Regions from separate parts of the Halomonas sp. SIMBA_159 genome, predicted to be linked through region 4. Evidence: predicted binding sites of a transcription regulator. Region 4 holds the regulator's gene; each other region holds the start of a gene.
The links. The regulator sigma-54, encoded in region 4, starts transcription at its own class of promoters, with help from an activator protein. The targets are predictions, from matches to a motif close to TGGCACNNNNNTTGCTNT.
Positions count from the first base shown of each region.

Region 1 (3,948 bases), on a different contig from region 4:
CTGCCAGTGGTGCTGAGTGAGCGCTTGGTTCAGGGCATCGCCTGCGTGAGCGAGGTCAAACTTACCATCGGTGACGTTATACAGCGCGAGCAGGCGTCGCCCGTTATGGATTGGCCCGCGCTCAATGGCTAGCAGTTCGGGTGGCGTTTCTATCACGCGCTGCGGGGCGTTGGGGTGGAAGCAGGGCTCTTGGCGACGCTGTTCCAGCAGCCGGTGAAGCGCTCGAAAAACGTCATGGGTTGGGGTGGAAGGGCTCTCCAGCAGCAGTGCCAGCTCATCAAGCTGCCAGCGGCGACGGTTAATCGAGCGTAAGCGGCCGCTGCGCTCCACGCCTTCGACATCGTTTAGCGTGCCGGTGAGCGTATGGATATAGAGCGCGGGTATTCCTTGCAGGCTGAGCATGATCGCTTGGCTGCATAGAAAACGCGCAATTTGCCACGGGTCTGGCCCGCGGCGGGTGCCGCGCATGGCCTCAAACCAGGTAATGTTGATTTCGTAGGGTGTGTCGCTGCCATCAGGGTTGCTGCGCATGCTGACAAAGCCACCAAAACGATGCATCAGTTCCAGCAGCGCGTCGCGCTCATGGTCAGGCAGCAGGCCTTCTAACGGCCGTACGCCAATACCATCGTGGCTCGCGGTGAAGTTTAAGTAGGTGCACTGTTCAGGCAGCACCGGCAGGCTGTTTAACCACGTTTGTATCGTCGTCGCTTCGCCACGGGTTAGGGTGTGCAGCAGCAGGGGTGGCAGGGCGAACTGGTACACCATGTGGGCTTCATCGGGCGCGCCTTCCGCTAATCGCTCTAAGCCAAAGTAGCTGATGTTTTCAGCATGAGGCACGTTAGTTTCGGTAATGAGCAGCGTGCCTGGGGCTATTTCATCCACGATGGCGCGAAGTAAGCGCACCACCGTATGGGTTTCCGGCAGGTGAATGCAGGAGGTGCCCAAGCGCTTCCACAAAAAAGCCACCGCGTCCAAGCGAATAATGCGCACCCCTTGCTGTAGGTAGAACAGCAAAATACCCACAAACTCTAGCAGCACATCCGGGTTTTCGAAGTTGAGGTCTATTTGGTCTTCCGAAAAAGTCGCCCATACGTGGCGCGTACCTCGGCGCGTAGAGATCGGCACCAGTAGCGGGCTACTGCGCGGCCGGGTGACCTGGGAAACATCGGTATCCGGATCGACTTCAATAAAGTAGTCGCGGCCAGGCAAGCTACCGGTCAGGTAATCCACAAACCAGAGCGACTCCCGCGATACATGATTGAGCACTAAATCGGCCATCAAGTCGTAGTGGCTGGCCAAGTTTTGGATATGCGCCCACTCGCCCAGCTCGCTATTGACCTCGCGATAGTGAATCACCGAAAAGCCGTCGTCACTGCTCCATGGGAAAAAGGGCAGCACGTGAACCCCGCTGATGGCATCCCCTAGGTAGCGCTGCAAAAAGGTGTCCAGTACCGCTAATGGTGGCGTGTCATCTTCTACAATGGAGTCACCGTAACAGATGACCCACTGATCTTTTTCGCTCCATGTTGGTGCGTTTTTAGATGTCGCGCTCGCCGGTAGAGCAGCTGTCGAGGCGGTGCGAAAATGCTCAATATGCTGGCCTATGCGCCGCTGTACCTCCCCCGCACGGGGGCCATATAGGTGGGTTAGGTAACGGTGAACGGTCTGCTCGAAAATGGTCATAAAGGGCGTCCTATCAATCAACCTTCGACAAACGCTGCAGCTTGTGTGCCAAATCGTTACAATACGATGTGATACGCGTTGTATAACATCGCTACGCCTGTTGTCGGCCTGCTGTTAGTGACATGATGGCCTTCAGCAACAGGCGATAAAATAGTTTATAAAATGGCGAATAACGGCAGGGCGTTAAGCCTTGTAAAGCGGTTTATTCGTACAGGCTGACACGCTGCACGCACAGCTTCTAGTGCGTACTGATAATAGGTTGACTGCCATGCATTGCCCTTTTTGTGGTGCAAATGATACGAGAGTGACAGATTCAAGGCTGGTGGCAGAAGGCGATCAGGTGCGCCGCCGCCGCCAGTGTGCCAATTGCCATGAGCGCTTTACGACTTACGAAACCGCTGAGCTTATTATGCCGCGGGTCGTAAAATCCGACGGCTCTCGCGAGAGCTTTAACGAGGCGAAATTGCGGGCAGGTATGCTGAGGGCGTTGGAAAAGCGCCCTGTCAGCGCTGAAGCGATTGAAGCGTCAGTTGAGCGTATCCGCCAAACGCTGCGCGCCCGTGGCGACCGGGAAGTCAACGCTCGGGAAATTGGGGAAGCGGTGATGAAAGCGCTGCGTAGTCTAGATCAAGTGGCCTATATTCGCTTTGCCTCGGTCTATCGTAAGTTTCAAGATTTAGATGAGTTCCGCGCTGAGATTGACCGGCTTTCTCAAGAGCCTTCTGATGAGTCTTCTGGTAGTGGCAACCAGCACGGAGCCTCGTAATGAGTGAATTTTCCACCGTCGACCATCGCTACATGGTGCATGCTATTCAGTTGGCCAAACGAGGGCTCTACACCACAGACCCTAACCCAAGAGTGGGCTGTGTGGTTGTGCGCTTTGATGGTAGCGATGAAGGGCGCGTGGTGGGGGAGGGCTATCATGAGCGTGCAGGAGAGCCCCATGCAGAAATTCACGCGCTGAAAGCGGCAGGCAGCGCCGCCCAGGGTGCTACTGCTTATGTGACCCTAGAGCCGTGTTCCCACACCGGGCGAACAGGCCCCTGCGCGGTGGCGCTGGCGCAGGCGGGGGTTGCGCGCGTAGTAGTGGCCATGAAAGACCCCAACCCTCAGGTTAGTGGCGGTGGCATTGAGCATTTAAAAACAGCGGGCATTAAGGTGCAGGTGGGCTTGCTAGAAGCAGATGCCCGGGCGCTAAACCCTGGTTTTATTTCCCGAATGGAGCGCCAGCGCCCCTTTGTGCGGCTGAAAATGGCCATGAGCTTAGACGGCCGCACGGCCATGGGGTCGGGGGAGTCTCAGTGGATTACCGGCCCGCAAGCACGTACCCAAGTACAGCGTTTACGTGCGCGCTCTAGCGCGATTTTGAGCGGCGTAGAATCGGTGATTATGGATGACTCGCGCTTAACGCTGCGCGCTGAGCAGCTGGCGCTGGCCAATGCCGACGATATCGTTCAGCGCCAGCCGCTAAGGGTAATTCTGGATTCACGACTACGATTACCGCTCGCTGCGGCTTGCCTGCGCGAACCAGGGCGCACGTTGATTATCACGACAGATCAGCATAGCGAAGAGAAACGGCGTAAACTGGCCGCCGCTGGCGCTGAGATTAAGGTGCTGCCTGCTGATGCCGATCGCATTGCGCTTGCGGATATGCTGCTTTGGCTGGCAGAAAACGAGCAGGTAAATGAGCTGTTGGTGGAAACCGGTGCAACGCTGGCGGGAGCGCTACTGGAGGCGAATTTAGTCGACGAGCTGCAGCTATTTGTCGCTCCTACGCTGCTAGGCGGTGAGGCGAGGCCACTCTTTGCACTGCCCGGGATTACCCAGATGGCCGATCAAAAACGTTTAACGATTAAAGAGTCGCGAACCGTTGGGCAAGATTGGTGGATCATCGCCACCCCTCACGCTGACTAGCGCAAACTGCCATTGCAAGGTACCCTGACGCCCGAAATCGCATACGATGCGACCACATTTTTTGGAGATTCCATGGCGCACTCCTCTTCTGAGGGTTTATCCCCAATCGCTGAGCTGGTGGACGATATCCGCCAGGGCAAAATGGTGATTCTCATGGATGATGAGGATCGCGAAAATGAAGGTGATATCATCATGGCCGCCGAAATGGTGAAGCCTGAGCATATCAACTTCATGGCACGCTATGCGTGTGGCCTCATTTGTATGCCCATGACCCGCGAGCGCTGCGAGCAGCTCAATCTGCCGCTGATGGTACGCGATAACGGCTCTGGCTTTGGCACCAAATTTACACTC
Region 1 is NZ_JAWJBT010000021.1:28,935-32,882, forward strand. Features, by position in the region: gene R0J87_RS14410 (sugar phosphorylase) at 1-1,683, opposite strand, end outside; gene nrdR (transcriptional regulator NrdR) at 1,952-2,449, shown strand; gene ribD (bifunctional diaminohydroxyphosphoribosylaminopyrimidine deaminase/5-amino-6-(5-phosphoribosylamino)uracil reductase RibD) at 2,449-3,597, shown strand; gene ribBA (bifunctional 3,4-dihydroxy-2-butanone-4-phosphate synthase/GTP cyclohydrolase II) at 3,670-3,948, shown strand, end outside.
Region 1: R0J87_RS14410 (sugar phosphorylase) is a predicted target of sigma-54. The motif match lies at 1,717-1,734, and genes of this name have one in related genera.

Region 2 (3,948 bases), on a different contig from region 4:
AAGACGCTACCCTGATTCTGCGTTGCGACATTATCGAGCCGGCTACTATGCAAGGCTACGATCGCGACCCGCGTTCTATCGCTAAGCGTGCAGAAGCTTACCTGCAGTCTACCGGTCTGGGCGACACCGCTTTCTTTGGCCCAGAGCCGGAATTCTTCATCTTTGACGAAGTACATTGGAAGTCCGACATCCAGGGCTCTATGTACAAAATCACGTCTGATGAAGGCGCTTGGGCAACTGACAGTACAGTAGAAGGCGGTAACCTGGGTCACCGTCCGCGCCTGAAAGGCGGCTACTTCCCGGTTCCGCCGGTTGATAGCTTCCACGATATCCGTGGCGCGATGTGTAACACTCTGGAAGCGATTGGCCAAACCGTGGAAGTACACCACCACGAAGTAGCTAACGCAGGTCAGAACGAAATCGGCGTTAAATTCAATACGCTGGTGAAGAAAGCTGACGAAGTTCAGGAAATGAAGTACGTGATCCACAACGTGGCACACGCTTACGGCAAAACCGCTACCTTCATGCCGAAGCCGCTGGTAGGCGACAACGGTTCTGGTATGCACGTACACCAGTCGTTCTGGAAAGATGGTCAGAACCAGTTTGCTGGCGACGAGTACGCGGGCCTGTCTGAAATGGCGCTGTACTACATTGGCGGTATCATCAAGCACGCTCGTGCCCTGAACGCCTTCACCAACGCCTCTACCAACTCGTACAAGCGTCTGGTACCGGGCTTCGAAGCACCGGTCATGCTGGCCTACAGTGCCCGTAACCGTTCTGCTTCTATCCGTATTCCTTACACCGCTAGCCCGAAAGGCAAGCGTGTAGAGACTCGCTTCCCTGATCCGACTGCCAACCCCTATCTGGCGTTTGCAGCGATGCTGATGGCGGGTATCGACGGTATCAAGAACAAGATCCACCCTGGCGATGCCATGGATAAGAACCTGTACGACCTGCCGCCGGAAGAAGGCAAGTCCGTACCGACCGTTGCCAACAGCCTGGATCAAGCGCTGGAAGCACTCGACGCTGACCGTGCGTTCCTGACCGAAGGTGGCGTGTTCACCGACGATATGATCGATGCCTACATCGAACTGAAGATGGAAGACGTTGAGCGTATTCGCATGACGACTCACCCGATCGAGTTCGACATGTACTACTCTTGCTAAGAACGGTCTTTAATGACGGTGCTAAAATCACCCTTGCGGTGTGATTAGCCAGAAAACCCCGCCTCGGCGGGGTTTTTTTATGGAAGCGAAGACTCAGGGGCTAGTAATGATGAGCAGACGACGTTTGCAACACAGAATAGGCTTATCCACAGCGGCGGTGCTTCTACTGTGCCTGTGGGTAAGCGTAGCCCAGTCGCAAACGGTGTATCGCGTGGTGGATGAGCAGGGCAACGTGACGTTTACCGATAACCCTGAGCGGGGTGGGGATGCCATTACGCTGGCACCGTTGCCCAGCATGCCATCGGCGTCGCGCCCTTCCACAGCGGCACCGCGCAGCCTGGGCAGGCCGGGGCAGCCGTTTATGCCTTATGACCGTTTTACGATTGCGAATCCCGCTAGCGGTGCTTCCGTGCATGGCGGTATGACGCCGGTGGAAGTGCATGTGGTGCCGCCACTGCGAGACGACCACCAAATTCAACTGCTGGTGAATGGCGAGCTTAGCCAATCCGCTCTGCATAGCGATGCCTTCTGGCTTGCTGGCCTCTCGGCGGGTCAGCATCGGTTGCAGGCTGAGCTATTAGACAACCAGGGGCGAGTGCAGCACCGCACTGATCCGGTGACTATTTTTATTGCCGAATAACATAGTGCACTACAATGGTGCATTAAGGCGGTCGTGTTGACGGGCGATTGCGCTATAAAGGGTCGTGCTCTCCCCGTGCCCTGCCCATAAGCCGTGCAAATCGCGGTTTGCGCCGAATTGGCGCGCTTTTTGCAGTTCCTCCTCTAATACCACTCTTTCTATTGATCAGTGCGGCTTCGTATTTATCATAGCGACGTTTTAGGACACGCCATGTATCAGCGCTTACTTGAACACCTCACCACTGCAGTTCTACTGCTCGACGGTGAACTCCGCGTCCGCTGGATGAACCCAGCGGCGGAAGCGCTGCTGGCAGTAAGTTTCAGCCGCGTGCAGGGCATCAGTTTAGATACCCTGCTGGGCGGCGATGAAAGCATTGACGAAGTGCTAGCTAAAGCCCGCGATGCGTTTCATCCCTATACCCAGCGAGAAGCGCGTATTACCCCGCTGAACAGTGAGCCCTTGACCGTTGACTACACGGTGACACCGCTTTCGGCGGATGAGCTGCTGTTGGAAGTGGAACCCCGTGATCGTTTGATGCAGATCTCGCGAGAAGAAGCCCTGACCACCCGTCAAGAGACCATTAAGGTGCTAGCGCGAGGGTTAGCTCATGAGGTGAAGAACCCGCTGGGCGGAATTCGCGGCGCAGCACAGCTGCTGGAGCGGGACCTAGACGACCCGGCCCTACGGGAATTCACCCATATCATCGTCGAAGAAGTTGATCGGCTGCGGGACTTGGTGGACTCCATGCTAGGGCCGAATCGCATCATTAAGCACGAGCCGGTCAATATTCATAAAGTGCTGGAGCGGGTGCGAGCGCTACTGATTGCCGAGCACCCCCATGTCACCGTCAGCCGTGATTACGACCCCAGCCTGCCGGACCTTTCCGGTGACGAATCTCAGATGATTCAAGCGGTGTTGAACGTGGCGCGTAACGCAGTGCAGGCCATGAGCGATGCAGAGACCCCCTCGCCGGAGCTGATTCTGCGCACCCGTGCCCGCCGCCAGTTCACTCTGGGCGCCGAGCGGCACCGGCTGGTGAGCGAAGTGGGCGTGATTGATAACGGCCCAGGCATTCCAGAGGCGCTGCGTGAAACTCTTTTTTACCCGATGGTGTCTGGCCGCGCGGAAGGCAGCGGTTTGGGGCTGTCGATTGCTCAGTCAATTTTGCACCAACATCAAGGATTGATCGAATGCGACTCACGACCCGGACACACCGAATTTCGTTTACTGATTCCATTGGTTATTAATTGCACCGGAGAAGCGTCATGACTGAGGCGACACGTACCGATGTTGCACGGGTGGTTATTGTCGATGATGACCGCGCTATCCGCTGGGTGTTGGAGCGCGCGCTGGCTCAGCCAGACCTGGATGTCGAATGTATTGAGCGTGCGGATGTAGCGCTACCCAGGCTGTTAGAAAACCCGCCGGATGTGCTGGTCACCGATATTCGTATGCCGGGAATTGATGGGCTGGATTTAATGTCGCGGGTGCGTGAAGCCCACCCAGACCTGCCGGTCATTGTGATGACCGCGCACTCTGATTTAGACAGCGCCGTGGCCTCTTATCAGGGCGGGGCGTTTGAGTACTTACCCAAACCGTTTGATGTGGATGAGGCGCTGGCGCTGGTACGCCGCGCGGTGGCTCATGCCCGTGAACGCCAGCGGCCGGTGAGCGTGCCTGAGGGCTTGAGCGCCGAAATCATCGGCGAAGCCCCGGCCATGCAGGAAGTCTTTCGCGCCATTGGGCGGCTCTCCCATTCGCATATTACGGTGCTGATTAACGGCGAATCGGGTACGGGTAAAGAGCGAGTGGCCCAGGCGCTGCATCAGCACAGCCCTCGCTCGGGCAAGCCGTTTATTGCGCTGAATATGGCGGCGATTCCACGCGATTTGATCGAATCCGAGCTGTTTGGTCATGAGAAAGGCGCGTTTACCGGCGCGGCCCAGCAGCGCCAGGGGCGCTTTGAGCAAGCCAACGGTGGCACGCTGTTTTTAGATGAAATCGGCGATATGCCCTCCGAGACGCAAACCCGTCTGCTGCGGGTGCTGGCCGACGGCGAGTTTTACCGCGTGGGCGGTCACACGCCGGTGAAAGTGGACGTGCGTATTATTGCGGCCACGCACCAAAACCTTGAATCCTTAG
Region 2 is NZ_JAWJBT010000009.1:9,659-13,606, forward strand. Features, by position in the region: gene glnA (glutamate--ammonia ligase) at 1-1,166, shown strand, start outside; gene R0J87_RS07185 (DUF4124 domain-containing protein) at 1,273-1,806, shown strand; gene glnL (nitrogen regulation protein NR(II)) at 2,017-3,075, shown strand; gene ntrC (nitrogen regulation protein NR(I)) at 3,072-3,948, shown strand, end outside.
Region 2: glnL (nitrogen regulation protein NR(II)) is a predicted target of sigma-54. The motif match lies at 1,925-1,942, and genes of this name have one in related genera.

Region 3 (3,948 bases), on a different contig from region 4:
GAAACGCACATCACGATGATGGCGATGCATACTGCCAGCAGGAAGAGCTGGTTGATGAGCCCAAACTCCTGCCCCAAGTGAACGTTAATCCCAAATTCCAGCCAGCGGCCTAGCGGGCCATAGTCGGCGTAGCTCATATCGAGCAGCGGCTCACCGCTGTATTGATCGAGGTGAATCACACGCTGCTGGGTTAAGTCATCGGGATAAATCGAGCCGGTATACACTCCGGCGGCCGTGGTTGGCAGATTGACGCTGTAGCCCTGCTGTAGGCCCAGCGCTTCTAACTGAGCCACTGCGTTGTTCAACCCAATGCGCGGGGCAGGCACGGCAGGTGGCATTGATTCTGGCACTTGCGCCTGCTCCAGCGACCAGCTGGTGCTGCCCTGGTCGCTTAAATAAGCGTTGGACATCGGCACTTCCACCCGAACGCCAGCCGGGTAGCCAAAGTTATTGCCGTTGGCCCATTCGTTCACCTGTGCCCCCCAAACGCCCGACCACGGCATACCGGTAAGGGCCAAAAACACAATGAACCCACCAATAAAAATACCCAGCACCGCGTGCAGGTCGCGCCAGAACACTCGGCTTTTGGGTTTGCCGCGCACGTTCACTACGCCGCCGCTACCGTTGCGCGGCCACCAGAGATAAATGCCGGTGGCGACCAACAAAATCGACCAGCCCGCGGCAATCTCAATCAGCTTGCGCGGGGTTTGCCCGAAGAACTTGAAGCTATGCAGGTAACGAACGGTCCACATCACCGTACCCCGGTCATCCGACGAGCCCAGCACCTCAGCCGTATAAGGGTTTACATACACGGCCAGCCGTTCACCGGTTAGTGAGTTAACGGTCACTTCCGCTGAGCTTTCGGGGGTGGCGGGCGAGGTGTATGTCACCGCCGTGCCGGGGTAATCCCGCAGTGCCGAGCTAACGAGTGAGGCGGCAGGCTGGGTGGTCTGCTGAACTTGCACGCGCTTGAGATCTGAATGAATGAGCGCATCCAGCTCGTCATCAAATAAATAGAGTGCCCCGGTCAGTGAGAGCGCGATTAAAAAAGGCAGAACTAACAGGCCTGCATAAAAATGCCAGCGCCAAACAGCGCGATACAGATCAAGCGACGCTTTGCGCGTTGTCTGTGTGGAACTCATTGTCGTCATGCACACGCTCCAAGCGCTCAAAGCACCGTGTTACCCGCACGCGGCGGCGCTCACACGGCGTTCAAGACGCGATATTTATTTGCCCGCCAAGCCCGTTCTTAGCTGGCCAGTTAGGTAAACCGTTGGAGTGGTAAACCCTTTGAGTTAAATGACCTTTAACGAGGGCGGAGCGCGAGGATAGGCGTGGGGGTAGACTTGTACCGCAGCAGCGCGCTGGGCAAAGGCCGCTGGCAGCGGCGTACGTGTGATAAAGGCCACACTGCCAATGGCGGGTAAATGGTGAGGGGCGGTAGGCGTTTTTTGCCATATACCGCAATAGTCACACTGGTGATGCCAGTGATGCAGCGGGTCATCGTGATGAGATGACGGACCCGCCGATGTGCCATGCGGCGCGGCATCATGTCCGTGTGCATGTTTTGAAGAGTGATCCAGCGCCTGCCATTGAGACTGCAATTGCGAGAACAGCGGCCCAGCAAAGAGCAGGTAGATCGCCACGAACGCTAAATAGAGCGCTGTGCGATACCAAAAAGAGTTGGCTGAGCGGAAAGATCGCATCTCAAACTACGCTTTGTGGGCTGCCTGAATGACGGCTAAGCAGTTTACAGCGTCATACCGATGCAAAGTACCCGATGCCTGCGATTAACGCTGTGGTGTATTGCCGCGAAAGAGGGGGGTTGCAGTCGCACTTATTTGGTGCGTTTGAATATGTTTTTGCTCGTTTATGGTGCTTTTTACCCTGATTGAACAGCATAAAGAGAGCCGCTTCAGGCTATAAAAGCGTTTTGGCGCTGCCTGAATCGCACTTTCACCATTTTGGCGCATTCTTTGCATTCGTAAGGCAATGATTTATCCACAAGGAAGCGACAGCGCCCCATGATGTTGAGCGAACTCGCCCCACCCGCTGCTGGTTCCGGCCACCGCTTTGACGCCGAGCGCCGCTGGGCCGCCTCGCTGGTCCTACGCTTTGCCAACCGCGATGGCGTGACCCGGTTAGTGCAGGCGCGCCACCAAGGGCCGTTACGGGTACAGCGTCCGTTCTACCCGGAAGGCAGCCAGGAAGCGTGCCACGTTTACGTATTGCACCCGCCCGGCGGGCTCGTGAGCGGTGATGCGCTGACCATTCGTGCTCATATCGAGCGCGATGCCCATGCGCTGCTCACCACGCCCGCTGCCAATAAGCTCTACAAAGCCGACAGCCAAGGCGTGGCCTGGACACAGCACACCGAGCTGACGGTAGAAGAGGGCGGCACCTTAGAGTGGCTGCCCCAGGAAACCATTGCGTTTAACGGCTCAAAGGGCACTCAGTGCACCCATATCGCGCTGCAGGGTAATGCCCGCTGCCTAGGCTGGGAAGTAATGGCGCTCGGCCGCCCAGCAAGCGACCTGCCCTATGTCTCTGGGCGTATTGAACAGCACTTTCGCTTAACCCTAGATGGCAAACCGCTGTGGATTGAACGCCAGCCGCTAGACCCCGCGCATCCACGCTTTGCGGGCCGCTGGGGGCAGGGCGGCGCAACGGTGCAGGCCACGCTCTGGGCGGTGGGCATTGACGATGCCGCTGCGGCCATTGAAGCGCTGCGCGAAGTACTGCCGGATAACCCCCGCTGGGCGGTAACCGTGCGCCACGGCGTACTGCTGCTGCGCTATCTAGGCACTTCTCGTAACGAAGCCTGGGCGCTGTGTGAGCAGGCCTGGCACCTGCTTCGGCCGCGCTGGATCGAGCGCGAAGCGCACACGCCGCGCATTTGGCTAACTTAATTAGCAACTCGCTGATAACGCTGGAGACACTCCATGGAACTGACCCCACGAGACAAAGACAAGCTGATGCTGTTTACCGCCGCCCAGCTTGCCGAACGCCGCAAAGCGCGTGGTTTAAAACTGAATTACCCCGAAGCGGTAGCGCTGATCAGCTTTGAGATTATGGAAGGCGCACGGGATGGCCGCAGCGTAGCGGATTTAATGAGCTATGGTCGCGAGATCCTGACCCGAGACGACGTGATGGAAGGCGTGGCGGAGATGGTCGATGAAGTGCAGGTAGAAGCCACCTTCCCCGATGGCACCAAGCTGGTCACCGTCCACACGCCGATCAACTAACCGTCCCCCGCTAGGAGAGCGCCATGATGTCCGGCCCAATGATTCCAGGACAGTATCAGTTACAAGAAGGTGATATCGAGCTGTGCGCGGGTCGCGAGCGTATCACCGTAGAGGTGGCCAACACCGGCGACCGGCCCATTCAGCTTGGCTCCCACTACCACTTTGCTGAAGCCAACCCTGCGCTGGTGTTTGACCGGGATAAAACCCGTGGCTATCGCCTGGACGTCGCCGCCGGCACCGCCATCCGCTTCGAACCCGGCCAAACCCGCGAAGTCACGCTGATTCCGTTTGTCGGCAAGCGTGAAATCTACGGCTTCCGGGGCGATGTGATGGGTGCGCTGGATTAGCCAACGGCTTAATAAAGAACAACCGACGGTAGGGCGGGCATCGGCTGGGTGACTGTCTGCGCCATGGATGGCGCAGTCAAGCTTACAGGGATGTATTCACAGCGTGTCACACAGACGATGGCCGCCCGGCACTGGACTCAACGCTTGAGGCAGAGGCAAATATGAAACCGGTAAACAAAATCAGTCGGCAAGCCTACGCCGATATGTACGGCCCCACGGTCGGCGACCGAGTACGCCTGGGCGACACCGAGCTGTGGATTCAAGTCGAAAAAGACGCCACCCACTACGGTGAAGAAGTGAAGTTCGGCGGCGGCAAAGTCATCCGTGATGGCATGGGCCAAAGCCAGCGCCAGGAT
Region 3 is NZ_JAWJBT010000001.1:178,197-182,144, forward strand. Features, by position in the region: gene R0J87_RS00865 (PepSY-associated TM helix domain-containing protein) at 1-1,151, opposite strand, end outside; gene R0J87_RS00870 (DUF2946 family protein) at 1,296-1,706, opposite strand; gene R0J87_RS00875 (urease accessory protein UreD) at 2,025-2,909, shown strand; gene ureA (urease subunit gamma) at 2,943-3,245, shown strand; gene R0J87_RS00885 (urease subunit beta) at 3,284-3,592, shown strand; gene ureC (urease subunit alpha) at 3,754-3,948, shown strand, end outside.
Region 3: R0J87_RS00875 (urease accessory protein UreD) is a predicted target of sigma-54. The motif match lies at 1,966-1,983, and genes of this name have one in related genera.

Region 4 (3,948 bases):
ACATCAAAGACTAAATCCGCATCCATCGGTACGCCGCGCTTATAGCCAAATGACTCAAACGTCAGGGTTAGCTGATCTTTGCGTTGGTGAGCGACTTGGTCAGTAATGCGGCGGCGCAGATCATGGACGGAGAGACGCGAGGTGTCGATCAGTAAATCGGCGAGATCGCGAATCTCATTGAGCGTCTCTTCCTCTTTATCGATGGCCTCTTCCAGGGTCATGTCGCTATCCCTTGTTAAGGGATGACGACGGCGAGTCGCGGAGTAGCGCTCTAACAAAATGCGCGCATCTGTGGTCAGGTAAATCACCTGAAACTGGATTTCTCGCTGACGTAGCTCTTCCAGCAGCGACGGCAGACGTTCAAGTGCCGTCGGCAGGTTGCGTGCATCGATACTGACCGCGATGCGAGTACGCTCACCCTGTTCGCGTAGCTCATCAATTAATGAGCCCAGTAGCATGGCGGGCAAGTTGTCGATAGCGTAATAGCCAAGATCCTCCAGCGCTTGTAAGGCGATAGATTTACCGGACCCAGAACGGCCGCTAATGATCACCAGTTGCATAGCGTTTCTCTTGGCTTTTAAACGTGGAAATAAGGTGTGGCTGCGCTGTATGAACCTGTTAAAACCTCAAGTGGCTTGCTCTCGGATTTTGGCGGTCATGAGTGCCAAAAGCTCTCTTTGGCTGGCGGCCTTGCGTAACTGCTGACGGGTATTGGCATCGTTCATAATGGTGGCCACTTGGCCCAGTAGAGCTAGATGAGTGTCATCTGCCTCTTCCGGTACCAGTAGAACGAAGACCAGATCCACCGGATCGCCATCAATGGCATCAAAATCGACCGGCTCGGCGAGCTTTAGAAAACCAGCGATAGGGGCATTGCAGTGTGGGCTGCGTGCGTGGGGGATAGCAACTCCGTTGCCTATCCCCGTACTGCCTAGGCGCTCGCGGCCAATCAGGCGACTGAACACTTCTTGGCTATCGAGGCTGGGTGTGTTTTGGGCGATAAAGGTGCTGAAGAACTCCAGCACCCGTTTTTTGCTGCCCCCGGGCACATCGTAAAGCACGCGCTCCGGGGGGAGGATGGTTTCCAACGTCATTGAGTTAACGCACGCCTGCGCCCTGGGCGCGAGCTTGTGCTTTTTCCTTATGTTTAACGAGTTGACGATCAATTTTGTCCGCTAGCGCATCAATGGCGGCATACATATCGTTATCAAGCGCTTCGGCGTGAAGGTCTGCCCCTGCGGCATGCAGCGTACAGGCTGCTTGCTGGCGCTCCTTCTCAACAGATAAGGTCACTTGCACCGTGGTGATGTTGTCATAGTGGCGTTCAACGCGTTCCAGCTTTTCGTTAACGTAGTCACGCAAGGCGTCAGTCAGTTCAACGTGATGACCAGTGATGTTTACTTGCATTGACGTGCTCCTTATCCATCGGGCTGTACTTCGATTGTAACCCTTTTTACGCTATTGCAAAGCCCCTGCGACGAGTTTGTATCAGCGTACCGTTTAACTAGCGTAAACGGCGGCGCTCACTCGACGAGGGAATGCCCATCGACTCGCGATATTTAGCCACGGTACGTCGCGCTACGCTAATGCCACCCTCTTCTAGCAAGGTGACCAAGCGGCTGTCGGAGAGCGGCTTGCCTGACGGCTCTTCCTGAATTAGCTTTTTGATGCGCGCACGAATGGCAGTGCTGGAGTGGCTGTCACCGCCATCTTGGCCGCTCACTTGGCTCGAAAAGAAGTACTTGAGTTCAAACACGCCCCGCGGCGTATGAATGAATTTCTGGGTAGTCACGCGGGAAATCGTCGACTCATGCATCTCAACGGCTTCGGCGATATCCGCCAGAATTAGCGGTTTCATAGCCTCTTCGCCATGCTCTAAAAAGCCAATTTGGCGCGCAATAATCTCGCGTCCAACGCGTAACAGCGTGTCGTTACGGCTGGAGAGACTTTTAATTAGCCAGCGTGCTTCTTGCAGGTGCTCTTTGAGGAACTGGTTGTCTTGGCTTTTATCGGCCCGTTTGATCAAGCTGGCGTAGTCGGGCTGTATGCGCAGGCGCGGCAGTGCTTCTGGATTGAGTTCTAAATGCCAACCTTCATGATCATGACGTACCACTAGATCAGGGGTGATGTAGCTGTCATCAGTGATGCCGTAGGCGCTGCCGGGGCGGGGGTCAAGGCTGCGAATTAAACGGATGACATCGTCAAGCTGTTCGTCATCCAGGCTCAGGCGGCGCTTGAGTAACCGCATATCGTCTTTACCCAGCGCTTCCAAAAACTGACGAACCAGCCGCTTGGCAGGCATCAGTAGAGGCGTATCTTCGGGTAGTGCGGCAAGCTGCAGCATTAGGCATTCGCGGAGGTCTCGGGCAAACACGCCGGTAGGTTCAAACTGCTGCAAGCGCAGTAGGGTGTTTTCCATTTCCCGCGGGCTTAAGCTGTCGTGGCCTTGGGCTTTTAGCCCTTCACGAATGTCGTTGAGCGGTTGAGTGAGATAGCCATTGGCATCTAGCGCATCAATCAGGCTTTCCGCGATTGAATATTCCCGTGGGCTGAAGTCGGTCATGGCCAGTTGCCATAGCAGGTGGCCGTGAAGGCTTTGCCCGGCGGCTTGGCGCTCAAAGTCAGGCCCCTCGCTGCTGCCTCCCAGGCTGCCCGTATCTTGGTAGGTATCCGACCAGTCGCTGTCCACAGAGAGTTCGTTGGGAATGCTTTCCGACCACTCGGCCTCTTGTGGCTCGCTGACCGCCTGCTCGCCAAACTCATCCTCTTGTTCGAGCATGGGATTGGCATCTAGCGCCTGCTGAATTTCTTGACGGAGGTCCAGCGTGGAGAGCTGTAGCAGAGCAATAGCCTGCTGCAGCTGAGGTGTCATGGTCAGCTGTGTACCGATGCGCAATTGGAGAGAAGCTTTCATGACCATCTGAGAACCACTCGTTAATCAGAAAGCTCCACCCTAGAGCGAGTTGTGGCTCGGTGCAAGTGCAATAAGCATGCCACTAAAAGAAAAGTTTGTGTAGGTCACGGTTTAAAGGCGGAAATCTGCCCCTAGGTAAACGTCTCGAACCTTCTGGTTATTGAGGATTTCCTGGGAGTTTCCACTGGCAATGATGTGTCCGTCGCCAACAATGTAAGCGATATCACAAATATCCAGCGTTTCACGCACGTTGTGGTCGGTGATCAATACACCGATATGTCGCTTCTTGAGTGCGCGAATGATGGTTTTAATTTCACCTACGGAAATAGGGTCAACCCCTGCAAAGGGCTCGTCCAGCAGAATAAAGGCAGGTTCTGTGGCTAAAGAGCGGGCAATTTCCACCCGGCGGCGTTCGCCACCCGACAGGCTCATGCCCAGGTTGTCGCGAATGTGGGTAATATGAAAATCTTCGAGCAGTGATTCAAGGCGTGCTTCCCTGGCGCTGCGGTCTAGCTCTTTGCGCGTCTCTAAAATGGCCATGATGTTATCGGCGACTGAGAGCTTGCGAAAAATAGAAGCTTCCTGGGGTAGGTAGCCAATTCCTGCTATTGCGCGCTCATGCATAGGCGCATGAGTAAGGTCCAGGTCGTCAATGCCGACGCTGCCCGCATCGGATTTGACGAGCCCTACAATCATGTAGAACGACGTGGTTTTGCCCGCTCCGTTAGGGCCCAGCAGCCCCACGACGCTGCCCTGAGTGATTTCCAGATTAATATCTTTCACGACCCGGCGGCGTTTGTAGCTCTTCGCCAAATGGTGGGCGTAGAGCGTTTTCACGGGTGCGAAATCTGTAGAGGTTGATGCTGCCACGTGGCCGCTCCCTATTGTTCGGGCTGAAGAGTCATGCGAATACGCTGGTTGTCGCTACCGCTCACCTCGGAGCGTGCTTGTACCACTTCCTGATCAATGAAGTACTCCAAGCGACCCCCTTGGAAACGATCACCCTGTTGGGTCAGCTCTGCCTGATCAATAAG
Region 4 is NZ_JAWJBT010000016.1:88,650-92,597, reverse strand. Features, by position in the region: gene rapZ (RNase adapter RapZ) at 1-560, opposite strand, end outside; gene ptsN (PTS IIA-like nitrogen regulatory protein PtsN) at 627-1,094, opposite strand; gene hpf (ribosome hibernation-promoting factor, HPF/YfiA family) at 1,099-1,407, opposite strand; gene R0J87_RS12015 (RNA polymerase factor sigma-54) at 1,505-2,920, opposite strand; gene lptB (LPS export ABC transporter ATP-binding protein) at 3,026-3,751, opposite strand; gene lptA (lipopolysaccharide transport periplasmic protein LptA) at 3,796-3,948, opposite strand, start outside.